One region of the Paenibacillus sp. RC73 genome, then DNA from elsewhere that is predicted to be linked to it. Evidence: riboswitches for the same ligand, from Rfam matches in the RefSeq annotation. Region 1 holds a riboswitch; the other holds the start of a gene.
What was found. Region 1 has a riboswitch for glycine ahead of sdaAB (L-serine ammonia-lyase, iron-sulfur-dependent subunit beta). Riboswitches for the same ligand answer to the same signal wherever they lie in the genome.
Positions count from the first base shown of each region.

Region 2: linked by a shared signal. The riboswitch ahead of gcvT (glycine cleavage system aminomethyltransferase GcvT) and the one ahead of sdaAB (L-serine ammonia-lyase, iron-sulfur-dependent subunit beta) in region 1 are both predicted to bind glycine.

Region 1 covers NZ_JBIYCV010000013.1:18,671-24,280, reverse strand. Annotated here, with positions in the region: gene ABH897_RS23650 (DUF6359 domain-containing protein) at 201-1,778, opposite strand; glycine riboswitch at 1,992-2,105, shown strand; gene sdaAB (L-serine ammonia-lyase, iron-sulfur-dependent subunit beta) at 2,315-3,004, shown strand; gene sdaAA (L-serine ammonia-lyase, iron-sulfur-dependent, subunit alpha) at 2,994-3,893, shown strand; gene ABH897_RS23635 (Ig-like domain-containing protein) at 3,996-5,610, opposite strand, start outside.
Region 2 covers NZ_JBIYCV010000008.1:160,213-165,822, forward strand. Annotated here, with positions in the region: gene ABH897_RS19745 (PTS mannitol transporter subunit IIBC) at 1-628, opposite strand, end outside; gene gcvH (glycine cleavage system protein GcvH) at 1,145-1,540, opposite strand; glycine riboswitch at 1,840-2,028, shown strand; glycine riboswitch at 2,029-2,125, shown strand; gene gcvT (glycine cleavage system aminomethyltransferase GcvT) at 2,206-3,306, shown strand; gene gcvPA (aminomethyl-transferring glycine dehydrogenase subunit GcvPA) at 3,437-4,792, shown strand; gene gcvPB (aminomethyl-transferring glycine dehydrogenase subunit GcvPB) at 4,789-5,610, shown strand, end outside.

The sequences.
Region 1 (5,610 bases):
TATATGGATATATCAATTAAGATTAGACTATCATGATCATTTAAAAAACCAATGATTCAGCAGCAGCGCGACCTTTCTGGCACAAAATGTAATGAAATAACCAACCACAGGTTAATTTTCAGCGCAAAAAAAGCCGCCTGACGCCCTTAAAGGGATCAAGCGACTGGCTGGTCCAGCTCAAATTGTACTCTCTTCGCTGGTTACGAAGCCGCTCCATAGGAGCCGGACTTGAACGTTCTTGGATCGTACCATTTGTAGCCCGCTGCCGGAGCAGCCCAAGGCTCAGGCTGCGGTTCTGTAGAAGCCGCAGGCTCCTCGAACGGCAGCAGCTGTGTTGGCTGGTCCAGCGTCAGACCCGCCACATCGGACAGCTTCGTATAGTCCTGCTTCCATGCAAGCCATTGGACGGTTTGTACCAGGAAGGTGGAATCGTCGACTTCCTTGAAACCATCGTACGTCTTCTTCGACTGTCCGTTTTCCTCACGTACATATTTCGGCGTGGCATCCTCAACTGGCGAAGAATCACCGATAAATGCTGCCTTGCCCTGACCTACCTTGGCTACAGCAGCATAAGGCCCTTCAGCACGGCCCCCGCCGTTATAGACACCCTGGTCCACGGCATTGCCCCATTTTTTCGTGCCTGTAGGAATATAAGCGATTCCTTTAGCCTTGGTCGGATCCATAATCGCCAATGTAGAACCAGCATGCATGGCAATCGAACGTACACCCTTCGTAATGCCGAAGGATTGATCTGCCGCTACGATATCCGTGGCATTTACGTCACCGAGTGCATTGTAGCGAAAACGAACGCCAAAGTTCGTTGCCAGCCAGTCGGAACTGGTTAGTCCCTGCATAGCTGGTGATGCAGCTTCTTCTGTAGTCATCCCTTTGGCCGGATTGGAATAGGCTCCACGGCGGTAGCCGTTCATAACCTCGGAGGAATCCCAACGGTTTTTGTTCCGGTCTGCGTTATAGTGGTCAGAAATGAAGAAAATACTGCCTCCATTCTTCACATATTGAACCAGAGCAGCTTGCTCGGATGCCTTAAAGGCAACATTGGCTTCACCAATGATGAACACATCATATGGGCGCAGCTTGTCGTACGTTATAGCCTGCTCGCCATAGGTAAAAGGAATGGAACGGTTCAACGGGTCCACGGTAAAACCAGCATTACGCAGTCCGCTGGCAAAATCGGAAAAGGCTCCATCTATAACCCAATCCGCCGCTCCGGCTGTCTGTGCGTGCGTATTATCGAACAGCACTTTTTTGCCTTTTCCATCCGGCAATGTAGTACCAGGATCAGGTTCGCCAGGGTTCCCAGGCTCGCTTCCGCTTACCAGTTCCAGAGCGCTTGGGCTTTTCACTCCACCAAAATTGTTATAGGCACCCAGCGCACCCGTCACGCGAATTTTGCTGCCGATCAGCTCAGGATGGCCTGACAGCCCGAATGGTCCTCTATACGCGGATGTCAGTTGCACATTTAACAGATTAGATGTATTGCGTTCACTCGCCTGATCCGCAATCAGTACGTTAAAATCATTTGCAAATGGGGCAGAGAAATTAGCCGTTTTCGATCCAGTGGCATGTCCGACGACGTAGCCTTCTACCGTCACCGTACCTCCGCTGCTTTGACGCTGAAGCGCTTCCGCTACCGTCAACGCGCCCTCTGCCTTGACCTGGCCGAATGGAACGAAGAGTCCTACCAGCAGTGATACGATTGCCGCCAGATGCAGCATTCCTTTCAAGCGTGAACCTGTGAACCGAAAACCTTTTACCATACGTAAATGTCCCTCCCATTATTCCATAAATTAGCTTGTCCTCTATCAGATTAGCTATCAACCTTCTAATTCCTTCCTGATTTCATCCATAATTATGTAAAATTTAATCTTTTTTATTGAGAAGATTCCTGATTCTGTAAAATACCAACCTGTGATTGACACCGGGCATGGCATACATTACGCTTAGGAGGAATTGTTGAACGGTATACGCGAATGAAGATGACGGGAGAGCCTGTCCGGGAATCACATCCCGGCAGCACCGAAGGAGCAAGACGTCAGCACCCGGCTGGCGGATAATCTCTCAGGTCCATGTATCGTCATCTGACGCAACTCTGGAGAGAGCGCAAGCCACCCAAGGGGTAAGGCGGTATACACCGCACGAAACTCTCAGGTAACGAGGACAGAGATAAGGGAAATTTCCTTATCCTGTCCTTTTTTGTGCTTACATGCTGCGTCAGCATTAGAAACCGTCACACCCGCGCAAAGGCGCGGCAGCACCATATACTATGATATTCAAACATACAGGGGGCCACACCATGCGTTTCAAAGATGTATTTTCCATTATCGGTCCGGCTATGACCGGACCCTCCAGCTCACATACCGCTGGCGCGGTGCGGCTCGCACGTGTTGCCAGGCACTGGCTCGGTGTGCAACCTGACCGTGCCCGCATGACGCTGTACGGCTCATTTGCCGATACGTACAAGGGACACGGCACAGACCTGGCACTCATTGCCGGACTGCTGAATTACGATACAGACGACTACCGGATTCCGGATGCTGAGCAATGTGCAGAGCAGGCCGGGATGGAAGTAGAGTTCGCTGTCAGCGGACTGCCCGCCCCTCATCCGAACACGGTCCGCTTCGAGCTATGGAAGGGTGAAGATCAGCGCACGCTGCTAGGCTCCTCCATCGGCGGTGGAAACATTCATGTTCAACAGCTCAACGAATTCCGGGTCAATCTAACCGGAGAGTTGCCTACGCTGGTGCTTCTTCACTCGGATAAGCCCGGAACATTGGGCGCGGTGACTTCAGCGCTGGGCGCGGCTGACATTAACATTGCCTATATGCACGTGGATCGCAAAGGCCGGGATGGCGAAGCGCTCACTGCTATTGAAACCGATAGCCCCGCTCCGGCTGAATTAATTGCCGAGCTGCGGGCTTTGCCTCATATGTATGGAATCAAAATGATTAACTTGAAAAAAGGAGCTGAATCCGATGCGGTTTAGCCATCTGCATGAATTAGGTGCCTTGTGCGCCGAGGAATCCACTACGATTGGTCGCCTGATGATCAAGGAACAGGTACAAGAGACGAACACACCGGAGGAAGAAATCTTCCGCCAAATGGCTGATTATTATGAAGTCATGAAGGAGGCCGTTCATCGCGGACAAACACAGGACACTGTATCCCGCAGCGGATTGACAGGCGGCGACGGCAAACGCCTGGCGGAATATTTGCGTGCAGGGGAAACCTGCTCCGGCGATGCCTCGGCACTCGCCATGGCGTACGCCCTTTCCGTGTCAGAGGTCAATGCGTCCATGGGTCGCATTGTCGCCACACCCACCGCAGGCTCATGCGGGGTCATCCCCGGTGTGTTCATCAGCGCGCAGGAGCGGTTCGGCTGGGATGACGAGCATATGGTGCGCGGACTGTTCGCCGCTGGAGCGATTGGCTACGTCATCGCCAACAATTCCTTCATCTCCGGTGCGGAGGGAGGCTGTCAGGCCGAGATTGGCTCAGCCATCGGGATGGCCGCAGGGGCCATGGTCGAGCTGCGCGGCGGTACGCCAGAGCAGGCCATCCATGCAGTGGGCCTCGCGCTCAAGAACACGCTCGGCCTGATTTGCGACCCCGTCGCCGGACTCGTGGAGATTCCGTGCATCGTGCGCAACGGGCTGGGAGCCGTGACCGCGCTTGCCGCCGCGGATATGGCTCTGGCGGGTGTGCGCAGCGCCATCCCGTCTGACGAAGTCATCGACGTGATGCTAGAAGTCGGCAGCGCGATGCCGTCCAAGCACCGCGAGACAGCCAAGGGCGGCCTGGCCCAAACGCCGACCGGCAAGCGTCTGACGGAGTCGCTTACGCGCAACATACCAGCCAAGAAGGATAAGTCGTAGCTTTCAGGCGACTGCCACCCCAAATAACACATGGGGAGAGAACAGTCGCCTTATAAAAAAAGAGCAAGCATGTCGTCCTTAGACGTATGCTTGCTCTTTTTTTTACTGTACGTTCACCTGTACCTTCGTCGTTTTCCCTGCATATTTCACGGTAATCACAGCTTTACCTTTACCCTGTGCCTTAATGCTGCCGTCTTTGACCGTGGCAACAATAATTCGGGACGAGGACCAGACTGCCGGCTTGGATACATCCTTCTCCGACTCATCCTTATACGTAGCTGTAGCCGTAACCTTAGCTACCTGTCCTGCTTTCAAATTCAGCGAGACTTCGTCGGTTTGCAAATATTTAAGCGTATCGACATCCACAGGTACGGTGATATATTTCCCGCCAAACTTCGCTTGAATATTGGTTTTACCGTAGCCTACCGCGGTAACCTGGCCCTTTTTGACTGTAGCTACCTTATAATTTAACGTTTTCCATTCGGCTTGGGCCGTAACGTCCTTTTCTTTGCCATCACTGGATTTGACCACAATTGCGATGGTTTTTTGATCTCCTGATTTAAGCGATAACGCGATAGCATCCGCCTCAATCTGTTGCGCTACATCCACTTCTACTGTAAATGTAATGCTTTGCTTGCCATAAGAAGCTGTAACAGTAGCCTTACCACTGCCATTCGCTTTGATCAAGCCCTCGCTAACCTCGACCACTTTCACATTGCTGGTAGTCCAGGTGGCATCCTTGGTTACATCTGTTTTTGTACCGCTGCTCTTGATGCCTGTTACTTTCAACTGCTTCGTTTCCTGGGCACCAAGCGCAATCACGCGTGTGTCTGTTTCCAAACGGTCTACGAGACCGACTTGTACATTAATGGTCAGCTTTTTGCCATTATAAGTGGCGGTAACAGCCGCCTTACCCGCTGCTTTACCCGTAATTGTTCCTTTGGACACCGAAGCAACATCTTCCGCGCTTGAAGTCCATTCTGCATCCTGTGTCACATCTTCCTTACGACCATCCGCATACGTAGCGGTCAGAGTAGCAACATAATCCTCATCAATATCAATCGTTGCTGTTTTGGAGGACAGGGACAGGTCACCAGGCACATTCACAGATACCGTCGCTGTGACTGTTTTGCCGCCATAAGAAGCAGTGATCGTTGCCTCACCTGTTTTATAGCCCGTCACTTCACCCTTGCTGACAAAAGCAATATCTTCATTGCTGGATTTCCATTCTGCCTTATCCGTGATATCTTCTTCCGTACCTGTTACGTACGTCGCGGTTAGCTTGAGCTTCTTGGATTCCTTGGCATTCAGGCTCAACTTGTCCTCGCTCAAATCCAGATATCTGGACGTTTCCACGTCTGCCTTAATCGAAACCGTCTTATCGCCATACTTCGCGGTCACCGTAGCCGAACCCGCTCCAATCGCCATAATCGTTCCTTTGGTCACCGTCGCAATTTTTTCATCGCTTGTGGACCATGTAGCTTTATCCGTGACGTCCGTTACCGTTCCATCCGGGTACACCGCAGAAACCTGTACTTTTTTGGATTCATCCAAACGGAGAAAAATATTGGATTCGCTGGCTTTCAGCTTATTCGTTTGATCGACATCCACCGAAATGGTAGCAGACATCGTACCGTATTTACCGGTAATCGTCGCTTTACCTGCGCTGTAGCCCGTAATCGTGCCTTTCAGTACATCCGCCACGGCTGCATTGCTG
Region 2 (5,610 bases), on a different contig from region 1:
TCGGACTCAATACTCCGTGGTTCAGTGCGTTGTTTAGAAATAATACTTTTCCGGGCTCAATAATGAGGTTGACGAGCGGCAAAAGCCCTGCGTTCACGAGGAACTGTACCCCTGCTGACAACACTTGACTGATAATTTGTACAAACGGTCCGATTGCCACATGAGCAAGCAGCGCTAAAATCGCCCCGATAATCCCTGCCGAGAAGTTATTGACCAGCATTTCAAAGCCTGATTTAACTTTGCCGTCAATCGCTTTGTCGAATTTCTTCAATATCCATGCAGCCAGCGGACCCGCTACCATCGCGCCGAGGAACATCGGAATGTCCGCCCCGACAATGACACCCATCGTCATAATGGCCCCGATCACACCTCCGCGCTGTCCGTGAATCATTGTGCCACCCGTATAACCGATCAGCAGCGGCAGCAAATAATTTTTCATCGGATCAACCAGTTGTGCAAAACCCTCATTCGGGAACCATCCGGTCGGAATAAAGAGTGCCGTGATCAATCCCCACGCGATAAAGGCCCCCATATTGGGCATAACCATACCGCTGAGAAAACGACCGAAACGCTGTACGGCAACGCGAGCGCCTCCGTTTGAATTGGACTTTGCGTCCACTGTGCTCATATTCATATCCTCCTTATAGGTCAGTATTTTGCATCATTCGATTCCCAACGCTCGAAAGTACAATAGATAAACGAACTAAACCGTTTCGATCTATCTATTGCTGATTTGAAATCGCTCTTGGGATTGTTGCAAAATACCCAGGTAATAAGCATCACTACCTTTTCTTAAAATTCATACTAAATGACAACGCTATCTTCATCAACGAAATGAAAACGTACTTTCGTCATGAACGTTGATGACAACATTTAAATTTAAGATAAACAGGCGCGAAATCATTAGGCATAATTCCTCTTAATGTGGCCTGAAACGTTAGAATTTAGTCGAGAAACCATGCGTCATCTATACCATTTCTATACAAGGAATATCCTCCAAACAAGGGAAAAAGAACGTAATTACGCTTGCCAAAAAAGACAGCAAAAAATAGCCGCTATGCCCAATCATCGCGACTATTTTTATACAAAACCGAGTGGACAAACGCCACTCTTATTCAGTTATCCAACCTACTTTGCCCCATTATTACTCATTGGCAGTCAACTGCTCGTACTGATCCGCAGACAGCAGCTTGCTTAATGATTCCTCTACATCTCCTCCAATCTCCACTTCGATCATCCAGCCTTTTTCATAGGGAGACTCGTTCACCAGCTCAGGCGTACTTTCCAGCGCTTCATTCACCTTCAACACCGTTCCCGTCACCGGAGCGAACAGGTCGGATACTGTCTTTACCGATTCAATAGTACCGATCTCTGCCCCCTGCTCAATCGTTGCTCCCTCCCCAGGCAGCTCCACAAAAACGATATCCCCCAGCTGATGCTGTGCAAAGTCCGTAATACCGATTCGTACCGTTCCATCCTCTGTGCGCTGAACCCACTCATGTTCCTCTGTGTACCAAAATTGCTGCTTCACTTCACTCATCCTGCTCGCCTCGCTTCCATATGGATTACATCGTTTCGCCTACCCGTCTGTGACAGGTTAAGATTATGACAACAAGAACTCTCATGTCAATAATACTAACAAAAATATTTCACATTTCTCCATATATCGTTCTAGCTAAAAATACGGCAGGATATAACAAACGCTTACATATCCTTATTTATGAATAAAATGTTTTATAAAATGATGTTGATGACATTTTTGTTGACATTTCAAATAAATTTGCGTATTAATGGGTTATAACAAGTGCTTTTAGAAATACCCGATAACTGTAAACGCGGATGAACGTGGAGGGAGAGACTGCCAAAACTCGCATAGCTGTTGCCGCCTGTGAAAACAAGGTAGCAAGCGAGTCGGATCAAGCTGTTACCGGCAGGGCCGGATGACGTATAGCTGATCCAAGGGCAGCGCCGAAGGAGTAAACCTGCACCGCAGGTGAATCTCTCAGGCAAAAGGACCTCTGCCGGACGCATCTCTGGAGAGCATTCGCCATACAGGCGGATCACCCAAGGGGAAACCTGGTACACACCGGGGTAACTCTCAGGTATCAAGGACAGAGCTGAAGAAAAGTGTGTGGACTGCCGTCCATACGTTTTTTTCAGCCTGTCTTTTTTGTTTAGCTGATCACACTGGATAGGAGTGAAAAAATGACTAACTTGCGAAAAACGTCGCTGTATTCCTCCTACGGCACGCTGCCGGGGGTTCGTTGCATTGATTTTGGCGGCTGGGAGCTGCCTGTACAGTTCAGCGGCATTCAAAAGGAGCATGAGGCTGTCCGACAACGTGCGGGATTGTTCGATGTATCGCATATGGGTGAATTCCTGGTCGAGGGCCAGGAAGCCGAAGCATTTCTGCAACAGGTGACGACGAACGATGTCAGCCAATTGGAGCCGGGCCAGGCCCAATATTCGCTGCTGTGTTACCCGGATGGAGGTGTAGTAGACGACCTGCTTGTTTACCGCAAAGGGCCGGAGCGTTACATGCTCGTTGTGAACGCCTCGAATATCGACAAAGATTGGGATTGGTTGCTTCGCCATGCTCCTGCATCCGTTCATCTGGAAAACGTATCAGATGCGGTAGCACTGCTGGCATTGCAAGGACCTGAAGCTGCGCGTATTGCCGCAGCCGTGACAGACACGGACATTACGAAGCTGGCATCCTTCCGATTCAATGAGGATGTGCAATTGTTCGGGGCAAAAGCGCTCGTCTCCCGCACCGGATACACGGGGGAAGACGGCTTTGAATTTTATGTGCCCACGGCGGATGCACCGGCAGTGTGGGACGGATTGCTTCGCATCGGTGAGCCGTATGGTCTGGTTCCCGCCGGACTTGGAGCCAGGGATACGCTGCGCTTCGAGGCGCGGCTACCGCTGTACGGACAGGAGTTGTCCGCTACCATTTCGCCACTGGAAGCTGGTTTAGGCTTCTTCGTCAAGCTGAATAAGGGAGATTTTATCGGGAGAGAGGCCCTGCAACGTCAGAAAGAACAAGGTATTCCCCGCAAGCTGATCGGACTGGAAATGCTCGACCGCGGCATCCCGCGTGCCCATTATCCCGTTTTTGCGGAAGGACAGCACATTGGCGAGGTCACAACGGGAACCCAGTCGCCCACCTTAAAGCGTAATCTGGGTTTGGCTCTGGTGGACAGTCATTTCAGTTCCCTATCCACACCGCTGGAGGTCGAGATTCGTGGCAAGCGCCTGCGCGCCGAGGTAGTAGCAGCGCCCTTTTATAAACGTCCACGCTGATTTAAACGCTCGTCTTACTATAACTATCGTGATCCGTTACTAACCGCTGCCCAGTGGGCAATCGTTTATTAATCATTTGTTAATCGTTTTACGTTTTTACGATCTTGTTGGTTGAAAGGAGCCAGACCCAATGAAACAACACCGCTATCTTCCCATGACCGAGCAGGATCAAGCTGAAATGCTGCGCGTGGTCGGCGCATCGTCCATCGACGATTTATTCAGCGATATTCCCGAGGCGATCCGGTATAAGGGGGAGCTGCTCCTGTCTTCTCGGTTAGACGAAAGAGCCTTAACCCGCCACTTATCAGGACTGGCCGGGCAAAATGCCAATACTGACACGCACGCCAGCTTTCTCGGCGCAGGGATTTACGATCATCATATTCCATCCGTCATCCAGCATATCACTTCACGCTCGGAATTTTATACGGCCTACACTCCTTATCAACCGGAGGTAAGCCAGGGCGAGCTGCAAGCCATCTTCGAATTTCAATCGTATATATGCGAATTAACAGGCATGGCTGTAGCCAATGCCAGTATGTATGATGGAGCGACTGCGCTGGCAGAAGCGGGCTCATTGGCCGCCGCTGCCACCCGCCGCAAGCAGCTTATCGTATCGCGGACCGTCCATCCGGAGGCACGTCAGGTGTTGGCTGCCTATGCACGCGGGCTGGATTTGGATGTCGTGGAGATCGACTGTGCAGATGGTGTAACTGACGTGAAGGCATTAACGGCGGCCATATCGGAGCAGACGGCGGCAGTTTTGGTCCAAAGCCCTAATTTTTTCGGGGCCGTGGAAAATCTGAAGCCGATGGCTGACCTGATCCATGCGCACAAGGGTCTTATGGTCGTCAGTGCCAATCCACTGGCATTGGGCTTGCTGGAAGCGCCCGGCAAGCAGGACGCGGATATTGTCGTAGGAGACGCGCAGCCGCTTGGCATCTCCTCCTCCCTCGGTGGCCCAACCTGTGGTTACTTTGCCGTTTCTCAGGCGCATATGCGCCGTATCCCCGGCCGTATTGTGGGCCAGACCACAGATCGCAACGGTAAACGCGGCTTCGTGCTGACCTTGCAGGCACGGGAGCAGCATATCCGTCGGGAAAAGGCCACCTCTAACATATGCTCCAATCAGGCACTGCTCGCTTTATCTGCCTCTGTGTATTTGTCCGTCATGGGTAGACAGGGCATCGCGGAAGTAGCCGAGCTAAACCTGCACAAAAGCCGCTACGCATTGGAGCAACTACTCGGCTTGAAGGGCGTGACTGCCTCCTTTACTGCACCCACCTTTAACGAGTTTGCCCTGCGGTTACCTGAGGGTACCGATATGAATAAACTGCAAGCCGGATTGCTTGCTGCCGGATTTATCGGCGGCTACGATTTAGGGCGAGATTATGAGGAATATGCAGGTCACTTGCTGATTGCCGTGACAGAGCAACGAACAAAGGAAGAGATCGATCAATTCGTGCATACCTTGGGGGGATTGCTATGACGCATACTACAGGACAAGATCAGGGTACACCGAATCCAGAAGTCGAATCCAGTCGGAATCAGATGAAAAAGCATGAGCAGGCGCTCATTTTTGAATTGAGCAGACCGGGCCGTATCGCCTATTCCCTGCCTGAATGCGATGTTCCCCGGCGTCCGGTGGCAGAGCTTTTGCCGGATTATGCGCAGCGCAGCGAGCTTGCGGCATTGCCCGAGGTATACGAAGTAGACGTTATTCGACATTATACTGCACTGTCACGGCGTAATTTTGGCGTGGACAACGGATTTTATCCGCTCGGCTCCTGTACGATGAAATACAACCCCAAGGTGAATGAGGATGTCGCCCGTTATGCAGGCTTCGCCAAAATCCATCCGTACCAGCCGGAGGACAGCATCCAGGGGGCCATGGCGCTGCTCCATACGCTTCAAAACGATCTGGCCGCGTTAACCGGCATGGATGCCGTCACCCTTCAGCCCGCCGCGGGCGCCCATGGCGAATGGACCGGGCTGATGATGATCCGCTCCTACCACGAAGCGCGTGGTGAGCGGCGTACCAAGGTGCTCGTGCCGGATTCCTCGCACGGAACGAACCCCGCCAGCGCCACTGTGGCAGGCTTCGAAACGGTCACCCTCCCCTCCACACCGCAGGGGCTGGTGGATCTGGACGCGCTGCGTCAAGCCGTGGGCAACGACACCGCTGCGCTTATGCTGACCAACCCGAACACGCTCGGGCTGTTCGAGAAGCAAATCGCTGACATTGCCGCGATTGTGCATGAAGCGGGTGGCCTGCTCTACTATGATGGCGCGAACTCCAACGCCATT